3 regions of the Paenarthrobacter ureafaciens genome follow, and region 1 is predicted to be linked to each of the others. Evidence: riboswitches for the same ligand, from Rfam matches in the RefSeq annotation. Region 1 holds a riboswitch; each other region holds the start of a gene.
The links. A riboswitch is a leader RNA that binds a small molecule or an ion and turns the genes downstream of it on or off. The one in region 1 is predicted to bind S-adenosylmethionine.

Region 1 (6,316 bases):
GGACCGTTCGGCTGCCCGGACCATGCTCAAGGCCGTCCGGTCCTTGATGGATCCGCCGGGATTCTCCGACTCAAGCTTAATGTGGATGCTGCTGCCCAACCCGCGGCCCAGGGCTTCGAGCTTCACCAGCGGGGTGTTCCCTACCCGCTCCAGCACGGAGGCGTCCAGCGCATCGGCAGGGACAGTTGCAGCATGCGCGCCGTGCTTCCGATGTGCCGTCGTCACCATTCGTTTCCACCTTGCCGGAGTCCGTCAACAACAATCCGAAGCTCCCGCCGCGCGTGCTCCACAAGTTCCGGGGCGGACGGCCGGTCTGCAAGGACGTCGGCAAGGCGGCCAACGACGGCGGCGGTCCCCTTGCCCAGCGGCTGCGCAGCTCCCGCTTCGAGCAGCAGATAGGACGCCGTCAGGGCCTCAATGGCGAGCAGCTTCTCCACGGCGTCCACGGATTTCACCAGTTGCTGCAGGGCGAGCGGCGCGAGGGTTGAATGGTCTTCGACGTCGGCGGACAAGGTGGGTGCGCCAAGGGTGGCCGGCGCTGCCAGGAATTTCAGTTCGGCGAGGAGCCCGGCCGCCGAGTACCACAGCAGCCCCGGCAACTCTTCCTGCACCAGGCCGGACCCGGCCGCTGCGGCAAGGTGCTTCGCCCGGATGGCACGCTGCGGCGGGTAGAGCTTGGCGATCCTGCGTTCACTCGGGATGCCCACGTGGGCGAGCGCCAAGCGCAAGCCCTCGAAGGCCAACGCCAGCTGCATCGGCTGGAAATTGCCCCCGGAGACCATCTGCCCCGATTCGAGGTCCACCAGCGGATTGTCACCCCTGCCGTTCAACTCCACGTCCAACGCTGCCGCCAACTGCCCCACCCCGGACCTGAACGCCCCGTGCGTCTGAGGCGCAGCCCTGAAGGACAGGGGGTCCTGCACGGAAACTTCCGGGCGTACGTCTTCCAGCCACCCGCCGCTCAACAGGCGGCGGACGGCGGCGGCCGATTCCCGTTGGCCGTCCACGGCCTTGGCCGATTGGATAGCCGGCGAGAAGGGGCTGAGGTTGCCGCCGCCGTCGTACCTTGCGATGGTTTCCAGGGAGAGGGCGAGCGCGACGTCCGCAAGCCGGGCCACATGCCGCAACCTCAGCAAGGCGAGGGTGCCGGCACCTACCGAATAGGCATTGGCGCTGACGAGGGCCAAGGCCTCACCGGCGTGGAGCGTGAGGGGCTGAAGTCCGGCGTCCGCGAGGGCCTTGGCGCCGGGCACCAGGACGCCGGACGCGTCAAGCGCTTCTCCCTCACCGATCGCGACGGCGGCGACGGCGGCCAGTTGGGTGAGGTCGGAAGAGCCCACCGAACCTTCGGCCGGGATGGCGGGGTGGACGCCACGGTTCAGGAGGTCGGCGTAGAAGCGGGCTGTTTCGGGCCGGACGCCGGAGCCGCCGCGACTGAATCCGACCAGGCGGGCGAGGATCACGGCACGTGCTTCGGCGCGGCTCAGGTAGGGTCCCACCCCGCTGTTGTGGTACCTGACCACCTGCACTTGGTAGGCAAGGATGGAGCCTTCCTCAACAGCGGTATCGCGGCCGGACCCCAGGAGGGTGTTGAGGCCGTAAACCCGCTCGCCGGAGGCCGCCACGTGCTCCACGACTTCCCGTGAACGGCCGATCAAAGTCAGGGCATCATGGTTGAGTTTCACGTGGCAGGAGTCTTCCGCCGCCGCCATGGCGATGCTTTCTGAATGAACGGGCGCCGTCCCGATCAGCAGCACCTTCGACTCCGGAAACATGGTCAGAAATCCAGGAGATTCTGCCGGAAACCGCCGTTGCCATAGCTTTTCCTCAGCAGGCCGCGGCGACGAAGTTCGGGAGTCAGTTTGTCCAGGACCCCATGCACCGTCACCGGATCGACGAACCCGGAAAACAGGAAGCCGTCACCGCCCACGGCCTCGCCCGTCTCCTCGAGGTAGTCGGCGATCTCTCCGGCGGTCCCGATGATCGAATCACCGGCGCCGCCGCTGCGGGCCTGCAGGATCTGCCGCAGCGTGGACCCGGGAGGAGCCGCTTTGGCGAAGTGTTCCAGCGTTCCTTGGTTACTGTTAGTGCTCAGCTCGGGGAGGGGCTGATCGAGGTCGAATTGCTTGAAGTCGATCACCGAAAGGTAGGAGATCGAGTTGAGCTGGCTGTCGATGTCCCGCTGCGTCAGCTCCTTGCGCCGTGCCCGCAGTTCCTCCCCCTCCGCAGCAGACCCCACCACGGTGGGCTTGAGGACAAAAAGTACCTTGACGTCGTCGGGATTCCGTCCTGCATTTGCGGCTTCGGCACGGATGGAATCGCGGTAGGCCTTCATCCCGTCGACGCCCCGGGCCAGGGCGATTGCGACGTCGGCGTGGCCACCCGCGAACGCCTTGCCCCGGGGCGATGCACCGGCCTGCACCAGTACGGGTTCCTCGGGAAGGGGTGCCGTATTCAGCGGACCCCGGACCTTGAAAAACTGCCCGTCGTGGTTGATGGGATGGACTTTGGTGTGGTCCGCAAACCGGCCTGCCTCCACGTCCTCCAGCACGGCGTCCGGTTCCCAGCTCCGCCAAAGCCGCCGGACGACGTCGACGAATTCCTCCGCCTTCTCGTAACGCAGGTCGTGCTCGATCTGCTGGTCCAGTCCGTAATTCTGCGCGGCGAGGTCGCTGCCGGAGGTCACCACGTTCCAGCCGAGTTGGCCCTCGGAGAAATGCTGCAGGGTGGCAAGGAGCCTGGCCGCGGTGAAAGGCGGGTAGAAGGACGCGCTGATGGTGGGCACAATGCCAAGGTGTTCCGTCGCGGACAGCAGGTACGGCACCAGGGCCAAGGGATCGTGCTTCGGAGCGAAGGACGCGTGCGCGAGCGACACTTCCGCGGTGCCGCCGTACGTGTCCGGGACGGTGAGTGAATCTTCGATGATGAACAGGTCCAGCCCCGACCGTTCAAAAGCCCTGACCGCCTCCTGGTAGAGCGCAGGCTTCTTCCAGTCATAGCCAAGGCTGTAGCCGGGAGTCCCCCAGCCCTGGACACCGAATCCATGGCCCACGAACCATCCGAAATGCAGCATGGGCTTGAGTGTAGAACTGCTCTGTCCGTTCACCGCGACCTGATTTCATGCGAAGTTACAGGGGGTCGTATTGCGTCAATTATGCTCCCGTGACGTCTTAAATGGTCCAGTCCCGGCGGCCGGTCCGGTTACGCAACATGACGACGGCGGGACACCCGCCACATGCGTCGCAACGGCCGCGGATGTTATTTTCTTCTTGAGTAATGAGTACCAGCGCCAAGCCCTGACTTGCTGGTCGGCAACCCTCTCCCGCGGCGGGGTGCCTCAGGTGACTACTCGGCGTATTCGACACTTCGAACTGCAAGCGTGACTGAGGAGCACATTAATGCCTGAACCCATCGAAGAGAGACTTTCCTACCGTTTGATCACGGGCCCGGACACCCGGGACTTCTGCGAACGGATCAGCAACGCCCTCGCTGAAGGCTACGTCCTGCATGGCAGCCCGTCGGCCACCTTCAACGGAACGGACGTCATCGTGGCACAGGCAGTGGTGTTGCCTGCCGCCGTCGCCAGCGCGGATGCCGCCGTGGCCAATGCCGTGGATGAGCTGGAGAACTACGAAGACGAGGCAGCATTCGAGGGCCACGCATGAGCTACGCCGGAGACCTGACCCCGCAGGATGCCTGGGCGAAGCTGCAGGACGGTGCCATCCTGGTGGACGTCCGCACCGAGGGCGAGTGGGCCCACATCGGCATCCCCGACACCAAGGCCACGGAAAACGATCCCCTGTTCATCCAGTGGAACCTTGCAGGCGGCGTCCCGAACTCCCGCTTCATCGAAGACCTGCAGCAACAGGCACCCGAGGGAGACGGCGTTGAGCTTGTGTTCCTTTGCCGGTCCGGCCAGCGCTCCATTGCTGCGGCCATCGCCGCAACCCAGGCAGGTTTCACCGCCTACAACGTCCTCGAAGGCTTCGAAGGTGAACCGGACCGTTACGGCGAACGAACCGTCAACGGCTGGAAAAACCGCGGCCTGCCAACCAACCTTGGAAACGAATAAGAAGTGACTTTCAACCCTGACGCCGCCGGCTGGAATCCAGACACCCAAGCCGTTCGCGGTGGCCTTGACCGTACCAATTTCCAGGAAACGGCGGAGCCCGTCTTCCTCAACTCCGGCTTCGTCTACGAGTCGGCTGCAGCTGCCGAGCGCGCCTTCACCGGAGAAGACGAACGCTTCGTCTACTCCCGCTACGGCAACCCCTCCGTTGCCACCTTCCAGGAGCGGCTGCGTCTCCTTGAAGGCACCGAAGCCTGCTTCGCGACGGCGTCGGGCATGTCCGCAGTCTTCACAGCCCTTGGTGCCCTGCTGGGCGCCGGCGACCGGGTGGTTGCCGCCCGCTCGCTCTTCGGTTCCTGCTTTGTGATCCTCAACGAGATCCTGCCGCGGTGGGGCGTGGAGACCGTGTTCGTGGACGGCCCCGACCTGGACCAGTGGCGCTCTGCCCTCGCCCAGCCCACCACCGCGGTGTTCTTCGAGTCCCCGTCCAACCCGATGCAGGAGATCGTGGACATCGCTGCCGTCAGCGAGCTCGCGCACGCCGCCGGGGCAACAGTGGTGGTGGACAACGTCTTTGCCACTCCCCTGCTCCAGCGCTGCGGCGAGCTCGGCGCCGACGTCATTGTGTACTCCGGCACCAAGCACATCGACGGCCAAGGCCGCGTACTGGGCGGCGCGATCCTGGGCACCAAGGAGTTCATCGAAGGCCCGGTCAAGCAACTCATGCGGCACACCGGGCCGTCATTGTCCGCGTTCAACGCGTGGGTGCTGACCAAGGGCCTGGAGACCATGGGCCTGCGGGTGAACCACAGTTCCGCCTCTGCGCTGAAGATTGCCGAATGGCTGGAAGACCAGCCTGCGATCAACTGGGTCAAATACCCCTTGCTCACATCCCACCCGCAGTATGAGCTGGCCGCCAAGCAGATGAAGGCCGGCGGTACCGTGTTGACGTTCGAGCTTTCGCCGTCGTCCGGCCGCTCCGCCAAGGAAGCCGCGTTCGCCTTGCTCGACGGGTTGCGGGTCATCGACATCTCCAACAACCTGGGCGACTCGAAGTCGCTCATTACCCACCCGGCTACCACCACCCACAGGGCCATGGGACCCGAAGGCCGTGCAGCCATCGGGCTCTCCGACGGCGTGGTCCGGTTGTCCGTTGGGCTCGAGGACGTCAACGACCTCATCCTGGATCTGGAGAAGGCCCTCAAACAGGTCTAATCTCATGCCATGAGGCATCCATACCGCCGCGCGGGGGCTGTCATTGTTGCGGGTTCGGTCGTGTGGCTGGCGGGAATATCTCCGGTGCCCCGCGTCTATACCACCCACGATCCGGCCGAGCGTTTGAGGCTGCTTCTGCGGGGTGAGCGGGGATGGGTGACCGGCCACCACGTGGCCGCAGCCGGGACCGCGGCCGTGCCGATTGGATTCGCCGCCTTGGCACGGGCCATGCCTGACGCCAAGGCCAAGCACTGGGTAGAGGCCTCGGCTGCGGCGCTCCTGGCCGGAGCTCCGCTGTTTGTGTACAGCCTGTCCCGGAGGGCGTCGGACCTTGAACGGTTTGCGTATCGTCGCGGCTCGAATGTTCCGTTCCTGGGCTACTCATGGCTGCACATCGCCGGCCTGGCCGCCCTCGGCACCGGCTTGCTGCGATCGCCGGCAAACCGCTGGGTGGGGCTGACGGCCAGCAGTGCTGCGGTACTTTTCGCCGGCATCCTGCTCAAGGCCAAGGACATTCCGCCGTTCGTCTTCTACGTTACGGAGGCGACTGTGGGAGGGTACCTGATGGTGTGGGATCCGGAGCCTCCCGCGGGCGACCCCGCGGTTGGTTGAGTTCCCGCAGTGCTGAGTTCCCGCGGTTGGCTGAGGTCCCGTAGTGCGGAGTTCCTAGGACCGGCGGACGCGTGCCAGCACGGGATCGGGATCCTTGATGGCACCTCCCGGTGTGCCGGAGACGGTGACTTTGACGGCATGCCCCACCACGGCACCCAACGCCTCAACACTGGGCGGACTCCCTGCGGGGCTTTGGCCGTCCCGTTGGCGGCTGTTGAAGCGAGCCGCAGCTTCCCGTTGCTGATGGGCGCCGTTTCCGCGCTCCAGGATGTTCGCTAAACCTGCTTTCACCAGTTCCAGCTCGCCCTGTTCCGTCAAAACAGGGGCCAAGTACTCCACCAATGCCCACACCACGCTTGTGGCCGGTTCGGGACGGAATTCACCAAAGTCAAGAAGGTCACCGCGCAAACCCATGTTGCT
Region 2 (6,316 bases), 2.0 Mb from region 1:
CAAGACCAAGCGCGTGATGCCGCTGGTGATAGCCCACGCGCTGCTGGACATCGTGGCATTCGTCGGCTTCAGCCTCTTTGGGAAGGCCGTGGGGCTGGGCTGACCGGGTAGGCGTAGGGCCGGGAGGCCTGTGGGCATGGAGGCCCGGACCCGCCCCTTAAAGGTATTCGGCCGCCATCGGTGGGTGACGTCATTGGCACCCGCTGATGGCGGCCGAAGTATTGTGTGGAACAGCGTCAGATGGTGACGGCTCCTGCGGCGGTTTCGAAAGTGACGGACATGATGCCGGGGGTTCCGTGCGGTGCCATCCACTGGACGGCGACGTCCTCGAGCGGCTTCTCCACGGGTTCACCCAACCACTCGGTCACGCGCTCTGCGGAACCGGCGATGGTGAGGCTGGACATCTTGACGTCGCTCTCGTAGACCTTGGACGGGTGCAGGGAGGGGTCGCCTTCCCACTTGAGCATGTACGGCACCTGCGGGTCGGCGATCAAGCCGAGGATGCCGATCTGCTGCCACACGAGTTCGCGGCCGTCCGGGAACTTGCGGTTGCCCGGTACTGCGGAGCGGCCGAGGCGTGCTTCGAACGGGGCAAGGTCGTCAACGGCGACGCACCAGCCCATCCATCCACCGCCGGCTGCCGAGCGTGCCCGGACTGCCTGGCCAAAGGGTGCCTTATCCGAAGCGGGGTGGTCCAGGACCTCCACGACTTCAAGGTATTTGCTGTCCGCGAGGGGAATGATCATGTTCCGGGTGCCGAAGCGGGGGTGCACTCCGCCCCGGACTGCGTCCACTCCCAGTGCTGCGGAAATTCGTTCGGTAGTGGCCAGGAGGCCATCTTTTTCACAAGCGTAAGAGACGTGATCCATGCGCATGGCTTCATCTTGGCACTTTGTGATTCGGGTCTCAGCTAAGTGTTGCCTAACTAAGGTGGGATGTTACGGCGTGCCCTGAGGCCGGGCACCGACCCCGGCCCTGTCCCGTCGCGGAAAGACCGAAAAATACTGTCTTCGTCATAAAGGTGGGTAATTCCGTGCCGGCTTCCTAGACTGGCCGCAGTTCCAAGCACTCCCCGTTACTAAACCCATGCGCTACGAAGAGGAGCCACGTCATGTCCCAGGGATGGTCTTTCGAAACCCGCCAGATCCACGCAGGCCAGGAGCCGGATGCTGCAACCGGTGCACGCTCGCTGCCGATTTACCAGACCACTTCCTTCGTGTTCCCCAGTGCGGAGAGTGCCGCCAACCGGTTTGCGCTGGCGGAGCTGGCTCCCATCTACACCCGCATTGGCAACCCCACCCAGGACGCAGTGGAACAGCGCATTGCCAGCCTTGAGGGCGGGCTCGGGGCCCTGCTGCTCAGCTCGGGCCAGGCGGCGGAGACCTTCGCGATCCTGAACATCGCCGAGGCCGGTGACCACGTGGTGGCCAGCCCCAGCCTGTACGGCGGAACCTACAACCTCCTGGCGCACACCCTGAAGAAGTTCGGTATTTCCGTGACCTTCGTCGAGGATCCGGACAACCTGGAGCAGTGGCGCAACGCCGTGCAGCCCAACACCAAGCTGTTCTTCGGCGAAGTTGTATCCAACCCCCGCCAGGACGTGCTGGACATCGAAGGCGTCGCCGCGGTTGCCCATGAAGCGGGTGTCCCGCTGATCGTGGACAACACGCTTTCCACGCCCTACCTGATCCGTCCCATCGAGTGGGGTGCGGACATTGTGGTCCACTCGGCCACCAAGTACCTGGGTGGCCATGGTGCTGCCATTGCCGGGGTGATCGTGGATTCCGGAAACTTCGACTTCAGCCAGGACCCGGAGCGCTTCCCGAACTTCAACACTCCCGACCCCAGCTACAACGGCCTGGTCTACGCCCGCGACCTCGGCAAGGACGGCGCCCTCGGCGCCAACCTTTCCTACATCCTGAAGGCCCGCGTCCAGTTGCTGCGCGACCTTGGTTCTGCAGTATCGCCGTTCAACGCCTTCCTTATTGCCCAAGGCCTGGAAACCTTGAGCCTGCGGGTGGAGCGTCACGTGGCCAACGCCACCAAGGTGGCCGAATGGCTTGAAGCCCGTGACGACGTCGAAGCGGTCGCCTATGCGGGCCTGCCGTCCAGCCCCTGGTACGACCGTGGCCGCAAGTACGGTCCCCGTGGCACGGGGGCCGTTGTTGCTTTTACCATCAAGGGTGGCGTCGAAGCCGGCAAGCGCTTCGTCGATGCCTTGGAACTGCACTCCCATGTGGCAAACATCGGTGATGTCCGTTCCCTGGTCATCCACCCGGCGTCGACCACCCACAGCCAGCTGACTGCGGAACAGCAGGCCGTTGCCGGAGTAAACCCGGGCCTCGTCCGCCTGTCCGTGGGAATCGAGCACATCGATGACATCATTGCCGACCTCGAGGCCGGATTCCGCGCGGCAAAGGGTGCCTGAACCCGCCTGACGTGCGTCGCGGCGGGCCGCCCGGATTGAGGATTCTTCGCCGGGCGGCCCCGTCACGTGCGCGTTCGTGAACTAAAACGCCCTGAACCGTCATACTGCTGTCACATTCTTCGCCAGAACGGCCGTTCTCTTCCTAAACTCTAGGTGTTAGGTCATGAGTGCCAGCGATCAGCCCCGGCTTGCTGGCCGGCAACCCTCCTCCGCGGTGGGGTGCCCCGGGTGAGGACCTGGCCTGCCGCAATAACGGCGGCGGGCAAGCGCGAGGTTTAGGTGTCAAAGGAATGACCATTACTGCTACATCCCTTCCCACGTCGGAAGAACAGGACGGAACCGTCAAATACGCCCGCGTGGGTTCCCTGGAGCTGGAAGCCGGCGGGTTTCTCCCGGACGTTGTCCTGGCCTATGAGACCTGGGGCAAGCTCAATGCCGACGCCTCAAACGCCGTCCTCGTGGAGCACGCCCTGACGGGTAGTACGCATGTTGCACGCGGCGCCTCGGACGAGGAAGGCTGGTGGGAGCAGCTCGTTGGCCCGGGCGCAACGATCGACACCAACAGGTTCTTTGTCATTTCCATCAACATCGTGGGCGGCTGCTACGGCAGCACAGGGCCGTCGTCGCAAGCCCCGGACGGCAAGCCCTGGGGCTCCCGTTTCCCACTGGTGACCCTGCGCGACAGCACAGTGGCCGAAGCCCGGCTCGCCGACGCCTTGGGGATCCGGCAGTGGCATGCAGTGTTGGGCGGCTCGATGGGCGGGGCGCGCGCCTTGGAATGGGCAGTGACCTTCCCGAACAGGGTGGAGCGCTGCGCCGTGATTTCCGTCGGTGCCTACAGCACCGCGGAGCAGATCGCGTTTGCGCAGGCACAGACGCTCGCAATCCGCCAGGATCCGAACTTCAACAACGGTGACTACTACCATGGCCCGGCACCTGAAACCGGCCTTGCCTTGGCGCGGCGGATTGCCCACATCACGTATCGTTCCGCGCTGGAGCTGGACCTCCGCTTCGGCCGGGAAGCGCAGCCGCAGGAGAAACCGCTGGCCGCCGCCGTGCTGGGGGAGCGGGGGCGCTACCAGGTGGAGAGTTACTTGGACCACCAGGGCACCAAGCTGGTGCGCCGCTTCGATGCCAACAGCTACATCGCGATCACCGAGGCCCTGATGTCCCACGACGTCAGGCGGGGACGCGGCCCGCTCAAGGAAGCGTTGTCCCGGGCCACGGCACAGTTTTTTGTGGCGGCCGTGAACTCCGACCGGCTCTACTTCCCGGCACAGTCGCACGAACTCGCCGAAGCCTTGCCGGGCGACGTCCCGGTCCACATCATCGAAGCCCCCATCGGGCACGACGGCTTCCTCACGGAGATCGGCCAGCTCGCGGGCCAGCTGGGCGCAGCCTTCTTTGCCGAAGACTTCAGCCGTTCATGATCTCGCCGCGCTGCTTCATGTAGTCCTCCATGGCGATCTCGCCGTTGCTGAACTTCGCGTCCAGCTCTGCGAGCTTCCGCGCCCGGTAGCCCTGCGGCGCAGAGCCTCCACTTGCCGGGGGCGGCACCTGTGGTGAAGCGCCCGACGGCGGTACCTCCGGCGGCGTTGCATCAGCCGGGCGGATGTCGGCGGGTCCCGTCGGATACCCGGGGTAGTTCTGCGGCGGATAGGCCTGGCCGGGGTAGTTCTGCGGCGGGTAGCCTGGCCCGGGAAGGTTCTGCGGCGGGTAGCCACGGAAGCCGTCGTTATGGATTCGGCGCGCCTTGGACCGGTTGTACATGCGGATTCCAACTGGAATCACCCATGAGCAGACGATGATCCAGAAGATCAGATTGTTCACAGTGGAGCCCTCCTAGGTCCTATCCCAGCTTAGCCCCGTCGCGTCAGGGCTTCGCCGCCGCGGCAGCCCAACCATCAAACCTCCAGGTTGGGGAGCGCCAGACAAACCAAAAAGAGAACTACTTTGCCGACGTGAGTAGGGTCCAGAGAGCTCCGAACGCGAAAAATGATCCCATCAAGATGTATACGAAGCCCAGGCCCTTGATCGTAGGAACATCAGCGAACGTGAAACCATCGGGCGCGATACCTTTGCTTTCCCTATACGCCCGTGACCAGATAGAGGCCGTTCCGCCGATGTCCCGGAAAATGAACAGACCCAAGGCAACGAGGGAGCAGCCTGCCAGAACGATAGGGGCCACTACAGCCCAGAATGGCAACCTCGCCACATCCATAAGCAGTGAAAGTAGGAAGAGTGAAGGAAAACCAAGCATAAATACTCTGGCTACCGGGGGAATCTCAGTGAAGATCCGCCGCATGAGTCGTGGGCTTCTGATTGGTGCTCCTAACAGCAACGCGACCTATCGCTTGGTGCAAATGTTGCCCCGAGCCTACACCGATGACTTGTTTTGGCAGCCTACGGGATCGGGCTCGGCGCACTAGTACCGTGAGATGACTAGTCTGTGTTCAGATTGCGCAAATACTGTCGAAGGCCCGGTATCGCGAAATCGATCTTCCCGTGGCCGGCAGGTTCCACCAGGCCGGCGGCGAGCAGGCGCGAGCGATAGTTGGCGACTAGATTGGTCTTTGCCTTCAGCCTCTCTCCAAGGTCTCCGGCGATCGAAGGACCGTCATCCTGCGCCATTGCGCGAAGGAACTGGAGGTCCTTTGCCGACACGGTTGAGAGTGCGGCTTCGATGACCGTGCGGGCATTGCGCCTGTGGGCGGCCTGTACCGCGCGGTCCGCCTCGGCATCTGTCAGCGTGCCGTTGTTATTTTCCGCTTCGCGCCAGAGGAAGTAGCCGACGAGCTGGATCAAGAAGGGGTAGCCACCGGTCGACTCGGCTGCCTTTTGGACCAGGTGGGGCGGGACACGGAAGCCGGCGGTGGCGAAGATGGAGGCGAAAGACCGTTCAACGTCGCGGATGCCCGCCGCATGGAGGTCGATTTTGTCGGCCCGGCGCAGGAACGTGGCAACGCCTTCATTGAGCAGGTCGGATACGGCTGCAGGCAGTCCGGCGAATACCAGGCCGATCGGCATCCGGTCCTGGATGAAGTGCTGGACGCTGGCCGCCAATTGAGCGAGTTCGTTGCGGTCGGCGGCGTGGATTTCATCCACCGTGATGATCAGGCCGGTGTGTTTGTTGTCGAGGATGTGGAGAAGTTCTTCGCCGAGCTTGCGCCATGCTACTTGGCGTTCGGGTGCCAACTGGGTGGTGATGCTGAATCCTGCGGCGCCGATGGCGGTGATCCGCCGGTTCTGCGGACCGCTGCCAAGTTCCTGGGTCAGGCTGAGCATTTCCTCGCCGACGCGACCCATGAAGCCTTCCGTTGCAGTCTCCGCGATGACTGCCCAGCCTTCTTGGCGGGCGGCGTCATGGACCTCCCCGAGCATCACCGTCTTGCCGATCCCGCGGGCTCCGGTGAAGATCGTGAGCAGTCCCGGTGCCCCGGAACCAAGCCGCAAACCGTATTTGAACTCATCAAGCAGGCCTGACCGTCCAATGATTTCCGGAGGAGTTGCTCCTGCTGAGGGCCTGAATGGATTCTCGATCATGTATCAAGCTTATGAGTCGTTGTGAGTTTTGTGAGTTTGGCGCTCCTGGTGAGGCTTATGAGTTTTGTGAGTATCCTCATGGTCAGTTAGCACTTGAAACGGGACCCGGCGTCGGGCGCTTTGGCGTGATGCCGTCCCCGGAAGATTGGTGCCGTAACCTGCGGATGACCCACGGAACGAAGTACTCGCGGGCCCACACGAGGTCGGAGGACCGGGCTTCGCGCCATGTGCGCGGCGGGAGGGGTTTGGGTGCCATCGGTTCCAGCGTGTGCGGCACGTTCAGTGCCTCCAGCACCATGGTGGCGATCGTGTGGTGGCCCAACGGCGAGAAATGCAGTCGGTCCA
Region 3 (6,316 bases), on a different contig from region 1:
GGAAGCTCTGCCCCAGTTCCCGACGTCGGTGCGCGTGCAGCTTTGGGCCGCCGGCGCGTCCGGCGCGTCCGGCACCTCCGGAAGAAACCGGCAGGCCGGAGGGCAGTGATCCTCCGGATTCGTTGCTTGAACGCGTGGACACGCGGGGGACTCCTTCAGCGGCAGTAGTCAGGGATACCCAAAGAATCTACCGCAGCAACGTGGCGCCAAGGCCGGGAAGGCTCCTAGTCCACGGTGCAGGGAGCGGCCCCGGCGGTTCCGGGCGTATTGGGCGCCCACTCCGGGTAGCTGCGGTGATCGTTTGCGGGGACCCAACGGCCCTCGTCCACGACGTAATCCCAGCCAAGTCCGGTGGTCTTCAGTTGCCGGATGCCGGCCAGCAGCCTGGCAGCGTCCTCAAGCCGGGAGCCGACGCCGAAGCTGGCGCGCAGTGAACCGGACGGCAAGCCGAGGCGCTTCAGGAGCGGGTGGGCGCAGAAACGGCCATCGCGCAGGCCCACGCCGTGCTCGGCGGCCAGGTAAGCCGCCACCAGTCCCGCGTCGAAGCCTTCAACGGAGAAGTTGACGACGCCGATGGTGTCGGTGGAATCACTGAAGATCCGGTGGACGGTGACCCCTTCAATGGATTCCAAGCCCTCAACCAGGAAGGATCGGATTGCCACCTCATGGTTGTGCCAGTCCTGTTGGTCCAAGCCGGCCAGCACCTGGGTAGCCCGCGCCAAGGTGGCTGCCCCCAGGACGTTGGGGGAGCCGCCCTCGTGCCGGGCCGGACCAGTTGCCCAGCTCACCGAATCCAGGCGCGCTTCACGAACGGCGCCGCCGCCGGCAAGGTGGGGGGTTCCGGCGTCGAGCCAATCGGGACGGCCGACCACGACGCCTGCGCCGAAGGGCGCGTAGAGCTTGTGCCCCGAGAAGACGACGTAGTCCACGTCGCTCTCGGAAATGTTGATGCGCCGGTGCGGGGCGAGCTGGGCTGCATCGACGACGATCCGCGCGTCGAACTCATGCGCCAACGCTGCGAGCTCTGCAATCGGCAGGATTTCGCCGGTGACGTTGGAAGCGCCGGTCACAGCGAGCAGGGATATTCCGCCCTGGCTCAATTCATCGCGCAGGTTGGCGATGGTGGCAGACAACGTGGGGGAGGCGATGACGCTGCGGTGCGGTACGCCCTGCCAGGGAAGCAGGTTGGCGTGGTGCTCAATGTCGAGGTACAGCACTTCACCGGCCGGTGCGCCGTCAAGCTGGGGGAGGCATCCGGCGAGGAGGTTCAGCGAATCGGTGGTGTTGCGGGTGAAGATGACTGAATCATCCGGCCGGCCGCCAACGAAGTCCCGCACGATGTTCCGCGAGTTTTCATAGACGGACGTGCTGATTTGGGATGCGTAACCGGCGCCACGGTGCACACTGGCGTAATAGGGCAGGATTTCATTCAAGTAGGCAGAGACGATGGTCAGTGCCGGGGCCGACGCTCCGTAGTCAAGGTTTGCGTACCTGACGTGGCCCCCTTGGATCAGGGGAGCCTGCAGCTCTGCTCCTGTGACGGCGGCCAGCGGTCGCGCTGCGAGGGCTTCGTGGGCCGCGTGGTCATCTCCGAAAGCGGGCAGGACGGTGGAATCGAACGTAACAGTGCTCATGGGACCTCACTCAAGAAGGACCCCTCCAAGGGATCCGCGCTTGCCGTATCCGTTCCGGACCGGCCTGGTCGTCACCCGGGGCACCCCACCGCGAATGGAGGGTTGCCGGCCAGCAAACCGGGGTTTAGCGCTGGCACTCGTGACCTGTAGAAGAGACTAGGACACCTTCCGTGGACGATTCAAAGCGGGAGGAGTTTGTTAAGCGGTTTGTTACGGAGAGAGCCGAATCCCGTTTTGGTCGAATAATCGACGGCGATGGCACCCTGAAGTGGGTTTGTCGCCGTCGATTATTCGCAGCATTACGGTTCGGCTGTTGCCGGAGCGCGCTAAAGGAGATCGTCGATCTCCGGGTTGAGACGCTTCAGGACCTCTGAGTGGAGGATGGAATTGGTGGCCAGCGCGTTGCCGCCGAAGGGGCCGTCTTCGCCCTCAAGCGAGGTGAACCTGCCGCCGGCCTCCGTGACGATCGGCACCAAGGCAGCCATGTCGTACAGGTTTAGTTCCGGTTCGCAGGCGATGTCCACGGCACCTTCGGCCACCAGGCAGTAGGACCAGAAATCCCCGAAGGCGCGGGTCCGCCAGACGTCGTCAGTGAGGGAAAGGAATTCGTCCAGGTTTCCGCGCTCCTTCCATCCCGAAAGGCTCGAGAAGGACAGTGACGCGTCCGCCAACGAAGAGACATTGGAGACTTTCAAACGGGTGGCCGACGCGAGGGACCGCCCTGTGTAGGCTCCCATGCCCTTGGCGGCCCACCAGCGTTTGCCGAGTGCCGGCGCGCTGACCACACCCACCACGGGCTCGTCCTCGTCAACGAGGGCGATCAAGGTCGCCCACACCGGCACCCCTCGAACAAAGTTCTTCGTCCCGTCGATGGGGTCGATGATCCAGCGCCGCGATCCATGGCCGCTGCTGCCGAACTCTTCGCCCAGCACGGCGTCGCGGGGACGCGAACGCGAGAGCTGGCCGCGGATGGCTTCCTCGGCGGCCTTGTCCGCATCGGTGACCGGCGTCAGGTCGGGTTTGGTTTCGATCTGCAGGTCCAGGGCCTTGAACCGGTCCATGGTCTGGGCGTCCACCGAATCGGCCAGGACGTGGGCCAGCCGCAGGTCATCGTTGTAACTGGAAACGGGTTGGGTCATGCCACCAAACTATCGCGAAACAATCCCTGCACCCGGGAAGTGGTGCTTTTCCCGTCTCAGTTGACGGTGCCGAGTTCCTTGGTTTCCTTCGCCTCCAGGCGTGGGTCCGCTCCGAGGAGCCGGCGCAGGGACGCCAGCCTTGCGGTGCCGGAAGGTCCGGCATGCCCTTCGTTGACCCAGGCGTCCAGTCCGCAGTTGACGGCGTTGGCGTCGTGTTTGCAGCCCCGTTCGCAGTCTTCGGTACCGGGCTCGAGGTCCGGGAAGGAGTGCAGGATCCGGTCCGGGTCGACGTGGGCCAATCCGAAGGAACGGATGCCGGGAGTATCGATGATCCAGCTGCCCGAAGGAGCGTCGGCCAGCTTGAGGGCCAGGGCCGACGATGAAGTATGCCGGCCGCGGCCCGTCACGGCGTTGACTCCGCCGGTTGCCCGTTCCGCGCCCGTCAGCGCATTGACCATGGTGGACTTGCCGACGCCGGAGTGCCCCAGCATGACGGTCACTTTTCCATCGAGGTGGTCCCGCAGGCGGGACACCGCTTCGCTGTCGAGCCGGGCGGACAAGCCGTCGTCCGAGCGGGCATCGATGCCGGATGCCTGTGAATCCGCCGTGCGGCTGATGATGACCGGAAAGTCCAGGCTGAGGTAGTTCGAAAGAAGTTCCGCCGGATCCTTGACGTCCGCCTTGGTGATGAGCAGCAGCGGCTCTATGCCGGCGTCGTAGGCTGCCACCAAGGCGCGGTCGATGAAACCTGTACGCGGCTCCGGGTTGGCCGCGGCCACCACCACTACCAGCTGGTCGGCGTTCGCCACCACTACCCGCTCGATCGGGTCCGTGTCATCGGCGCTGCGACGCAACAGGGTCCGGCGTTCTTCGACGCGGACCAGCCGCGCCAGGGTATCGGGGCTGCCGGAGACATCGCCCACCAAGGCAACGAAATCGCCCGGAACCACCGGCGTGCGGCGGAGTTCGCGGGCCCTGGCTGCAATGACTACGCGTTCGTTGTCAGAGTCCTCGCCCACGATCGCCGTGTAGCGCCCGCGGTCGACCGTGATGATTCGTCCCACCACGGCGTCGTCGTGGCTGGGACGGTCCTTGGTGCGGGGCCTGGAACCCTTCTTGTTCGGACGGATGCGGACATCCGATTCGTCCCAGGAGCGTGCGTCGCGGCCCATGGTCAGCGGTTGCCCCCGGTTGTGCCCGCCTGTGGGAATTCGCCGGAATCGCGGGTAGCCTGCCCGAGCATGGCTGCCCACATGTGCGGGAATTCGGGCATCGTTTTGGAAGTCGTGGCGATGTCTTCCACTTCCACCCCTTCCACGGCGAGCCCGAGGATGGCACCCGCCGTAGCCATGCGGTGGTCCGCATAGCTGTGCACGACGCCGCCGTGCAGGGCAGCCGGACGGATGATGAGACCGTCCGCGGTTTCTTCCGCGTCCCCGCCGAGGCGGTTGATCTCGTTCACCAACGCGGCGAGCCGGTCCGTTTCGTGGCCCCTGAGGTGGGCGATCCCGGTCAGGCGGGAGGGTCCGCTGGCCAAAGCGCACAGGGCGGCAACGGTGGGAGCCAGTTCGCTGGTCTCGTCAAAGTCCGCCCCCTTGATGTCGGGACCGCCCGTGACGGTGAGCGTGCCGTCTTCCAGCGTGACGGTTGCCCCCATGGTGGTGAGGATGCTGCGCCAGAGGTCACCCACCTGGGTTGTCCGGAGGGGCCAGTTGGGGATTCTGACGGTGCCGCGGGTGGCCAGCGCGGCGGCCAGGAAGGGACCGGCGTTGGACAGGTCCTGTTCGATGCGCTGGTCGAAGGCACGGATGGGGCCGGGAGCCACGCGCCAATGGTTGGGCACCGAATCGTCCACGCTGACCCCGACGCTGCGGAGCACGGATACTGTCATGCTGATGTGGTCGAGGCTTGGCACCGGCTTGCCGACATGTTCAAGATGCAGGCCTTCGGTGAAGCGCGCGCCCACCAGCAACAACGCCGATACGAACTGCGACGAGGCACTGGCATCGATCACGAGATGCCCGCCGCGGACTTTGCCGGTGCCTTCCACCGCGAAAGGCAGGGCCGACGGCGTCCTGCCGCCTTCGGCGCGAACCGGAACCCCAAGGGCTACGAGCGCCTCGATGATGGTTCCCATGGGGCGCTTGCGGGCATGGGGGTCGCCGTCGAAGACAGCAGTTCCCCGGCGGAGGGCCGCCACAGGGGGAACAAACCTCATGACCGTTCCGGCAAGGCCGCAGTCGATGGAGGTGTCGGAGGGAGTGTCCGTCGAACTGATGGGGCTGATCTCGAGGTCGGGACCGTAGTCCCCGTCGCCCGGCACCTCGGTGACGGTCGCTCCCAAGTGGCGCAAGGCCTGGACCATCAAGGCGGAGTCCCGCGAGTGCAGGGGAGCCCGCAACCTTGACGGCCCATCAGCCAGGGCCGCCAAGATCAGGAACCTGTTGGTTAAGGACTTGGAGCCCGGTACCGTTACCGTGGCATCGACCGGCTGCTTGGCAAAGGGCGCCGGCCAGAGGGATTGTGCTGCGGCGCTTTCCGTGCCGGTGTTTGCTGCGGTGGTACCAGTCATGCTTCCTTATGCTCCAACTGCGTGGTCGACGGCCTTGCGTACTGCTTTGTCTGCGCGCTTGATCTGCTTCCCGGTGACTTTCTTTGCGTCGGCGGCAAGGTGTTCGGCGCGCCATGCCAGGCTGGGGCGTCCGGCAGTGTCCACGGAAGCGAGCAGCACGCCTCCGGTCAGGGAAATGTTCTTCAGCAGCTGGGCACGGCGTGCGTTACGGCCTTCCTTGGTGCTGATATCCGCTGAGCGCCACTCCACGTAGGTGTTTAGCGCCGAGGTCAAAGCGAGCACGGTGGCAGCGAAACGGGACATTTTTCCCAGGCCGAGGAGGGCACCTGCTCCCAACTGCGCGCCACCGATGACGCGGGCCAGGACTTTCTCGTCTGTCTGGAAAGGCAGGGACTCGGAAGCCCGGCGAAGTACCGGCGATAACTGCCTGGCAGTGTCATCCGCGTTCTTCAGTTTGTCCAGCCCGGTAATGACGAAACTTGATGCGAGCATGGGTCGCGCGAGGAAACGGATTACAGACATGTCTTGCCTCCTGGATGATTGGCCACAGGCGTCGTTTGACGTCGTGTTCAAGGGGTGCAGTCTGCTCTAGTCTTGCACCTTTGCGGAATATTTACCCACCGGTGGCCGTTGTGAACAGAAGGCGCGGTGAAGACCGGGCCGCGGCATGGTGTTGCCGCTTCACGAACGGAGTTGGTTTTTTGACCTTGGTGAGGGACCGCACGGATTTACCAGGGCCCACGTCGCCCGCGCAGCTGGATTCACTGCAGCTGACAGTAGACTTGGCATCGATGAGCACCATTGAACCGGCCGCAGCGGCCACGGACCAGGCAGCCGGCGACGACGCTCAGGCCCCGGCCGCCGTCGATCCTTCCACCGAAACCGCCGAGCAGCGCCGGGCACGCTTTGAGCGCGACGCCATGCAGTATGTGGACCAGCTTTACTCGGCGGCGATGCGCATGGCGCGCAAC

Region 2: another riboswitch for S-adenosylmethionine. It lies ahead of metX (homoserine O-acetyltransferase MetX); the one in region 1 lies ahead of AUR_RS07620 (DUF1737 domain-containing protein).
Region 3: another riboswitch for S-adenosylmethionine. It lies ahead of AUR_RS03590 (aminotransferase class V-fold PLP-dependent enzyme); the one in region 1 lies ahead of AUR_RS07620 (DUF1737 domain-containing protein).

The regions. Positions count from the first base shown of each region.
Region 1 covers NZ_SBHM01000007.1:733,175-739,490, forward strand. Annotated here, with positions in the region: gene AUR_RS07605 (PLP-dependent cysteine synthase family protein) at 1-228, opposite strand, end outside; gene AUR_RS07610 (aromatic amino acid ammonia-lyase) at 222-1,775, opposite strand; gene AUR_RS07615 (NtaA/DmoA family FMN-dependent monooxygenase) at 1,778-3,106, opposite strand; SAM riboswitch class IV at 3,273-3,386, shown strand; gene AUR_RS07620 (DUF1737 domain-containing protein) at 3,399-3,665, shown strand; gene AUR_RS07625 (rhodanese-like domain-containing protein) at 3,662-4,072, shown strand; gene AUR_RS07630 (O-succinylhomoserine sulfhydrylase) at 4,076-5,284, shown strand; gene AUR_RS07635 (hypothetical protein) at 5,294-5,896, shown strand; gene AUR_RS07640 (glutamate--cysteine ligase 2) at 5,951-6,316, opposite strand, start outside.
Region 2 covers NZ_SBHM01000007.1:2,767,511-2,773,826, forward strand. Annotated here, with positions in the region: gene AUR_RS16955 (CPBP family intramembrane glutamic endopeptidase) at 1-103, shown strand, start outside; gene AUR_RS16960 (VOC family protein) at 237-875, opposite strand; gene AUR_RS16965 (bifunctional o-acetylhomoserine/o-acetylserine sulfhydrylase) at 1,112-2,428, shown strand; SAM riboswitch class IV at 2,588-2,703, shown strand; gene metX (homoserine O-acetyltransferase MetX) at 2,719-3,858, shown strand; gene AUR_RS16975 (hypothetical protein) at 3,845-4,258, opposite strand; gene AUR_RS16980 (ATP-binding protein) at 4,871-5,971, opposite strand; gene AUR_RS16985 (SGNH/GDSL hydrolase family protein) at 6,054-6,316, opposite strand, start outside.
Region 3 covers NZ_SBHM01000006.1:533,505-539,820, reverse strand. Annotated here, with positions in the region: gene AUR_RS03595 (class I SAM-dependent methyltransferase) at 1-106, opposite strand, end outside; gene AUR_RS03590 (aminotransferase class V-fold PLP-dependent enzyme) at 225-1,634, opposite strand; SAM riboswitch class IV at 1,666-1,779, opposite strand; gene hisN (histidinol-phosphatase) at 1,961-2,773, opposite strand; gene rsgA (ribosome small subunit-dependent GTPase A) at 2,830-3,945, opposite strand; gene aroA (3-phosphoshikimate 1-carboxyvinyltransferase) at 3,948-5,345, opposite strand; gene AUR_RS03570 (DoxX family membrane protein) at 5,352-5,867, opposite strand; gene AUR_RS03565 (sigma-70 family RNA polymerase sigma factor) at 6,047-6,316, shown strand, end outside.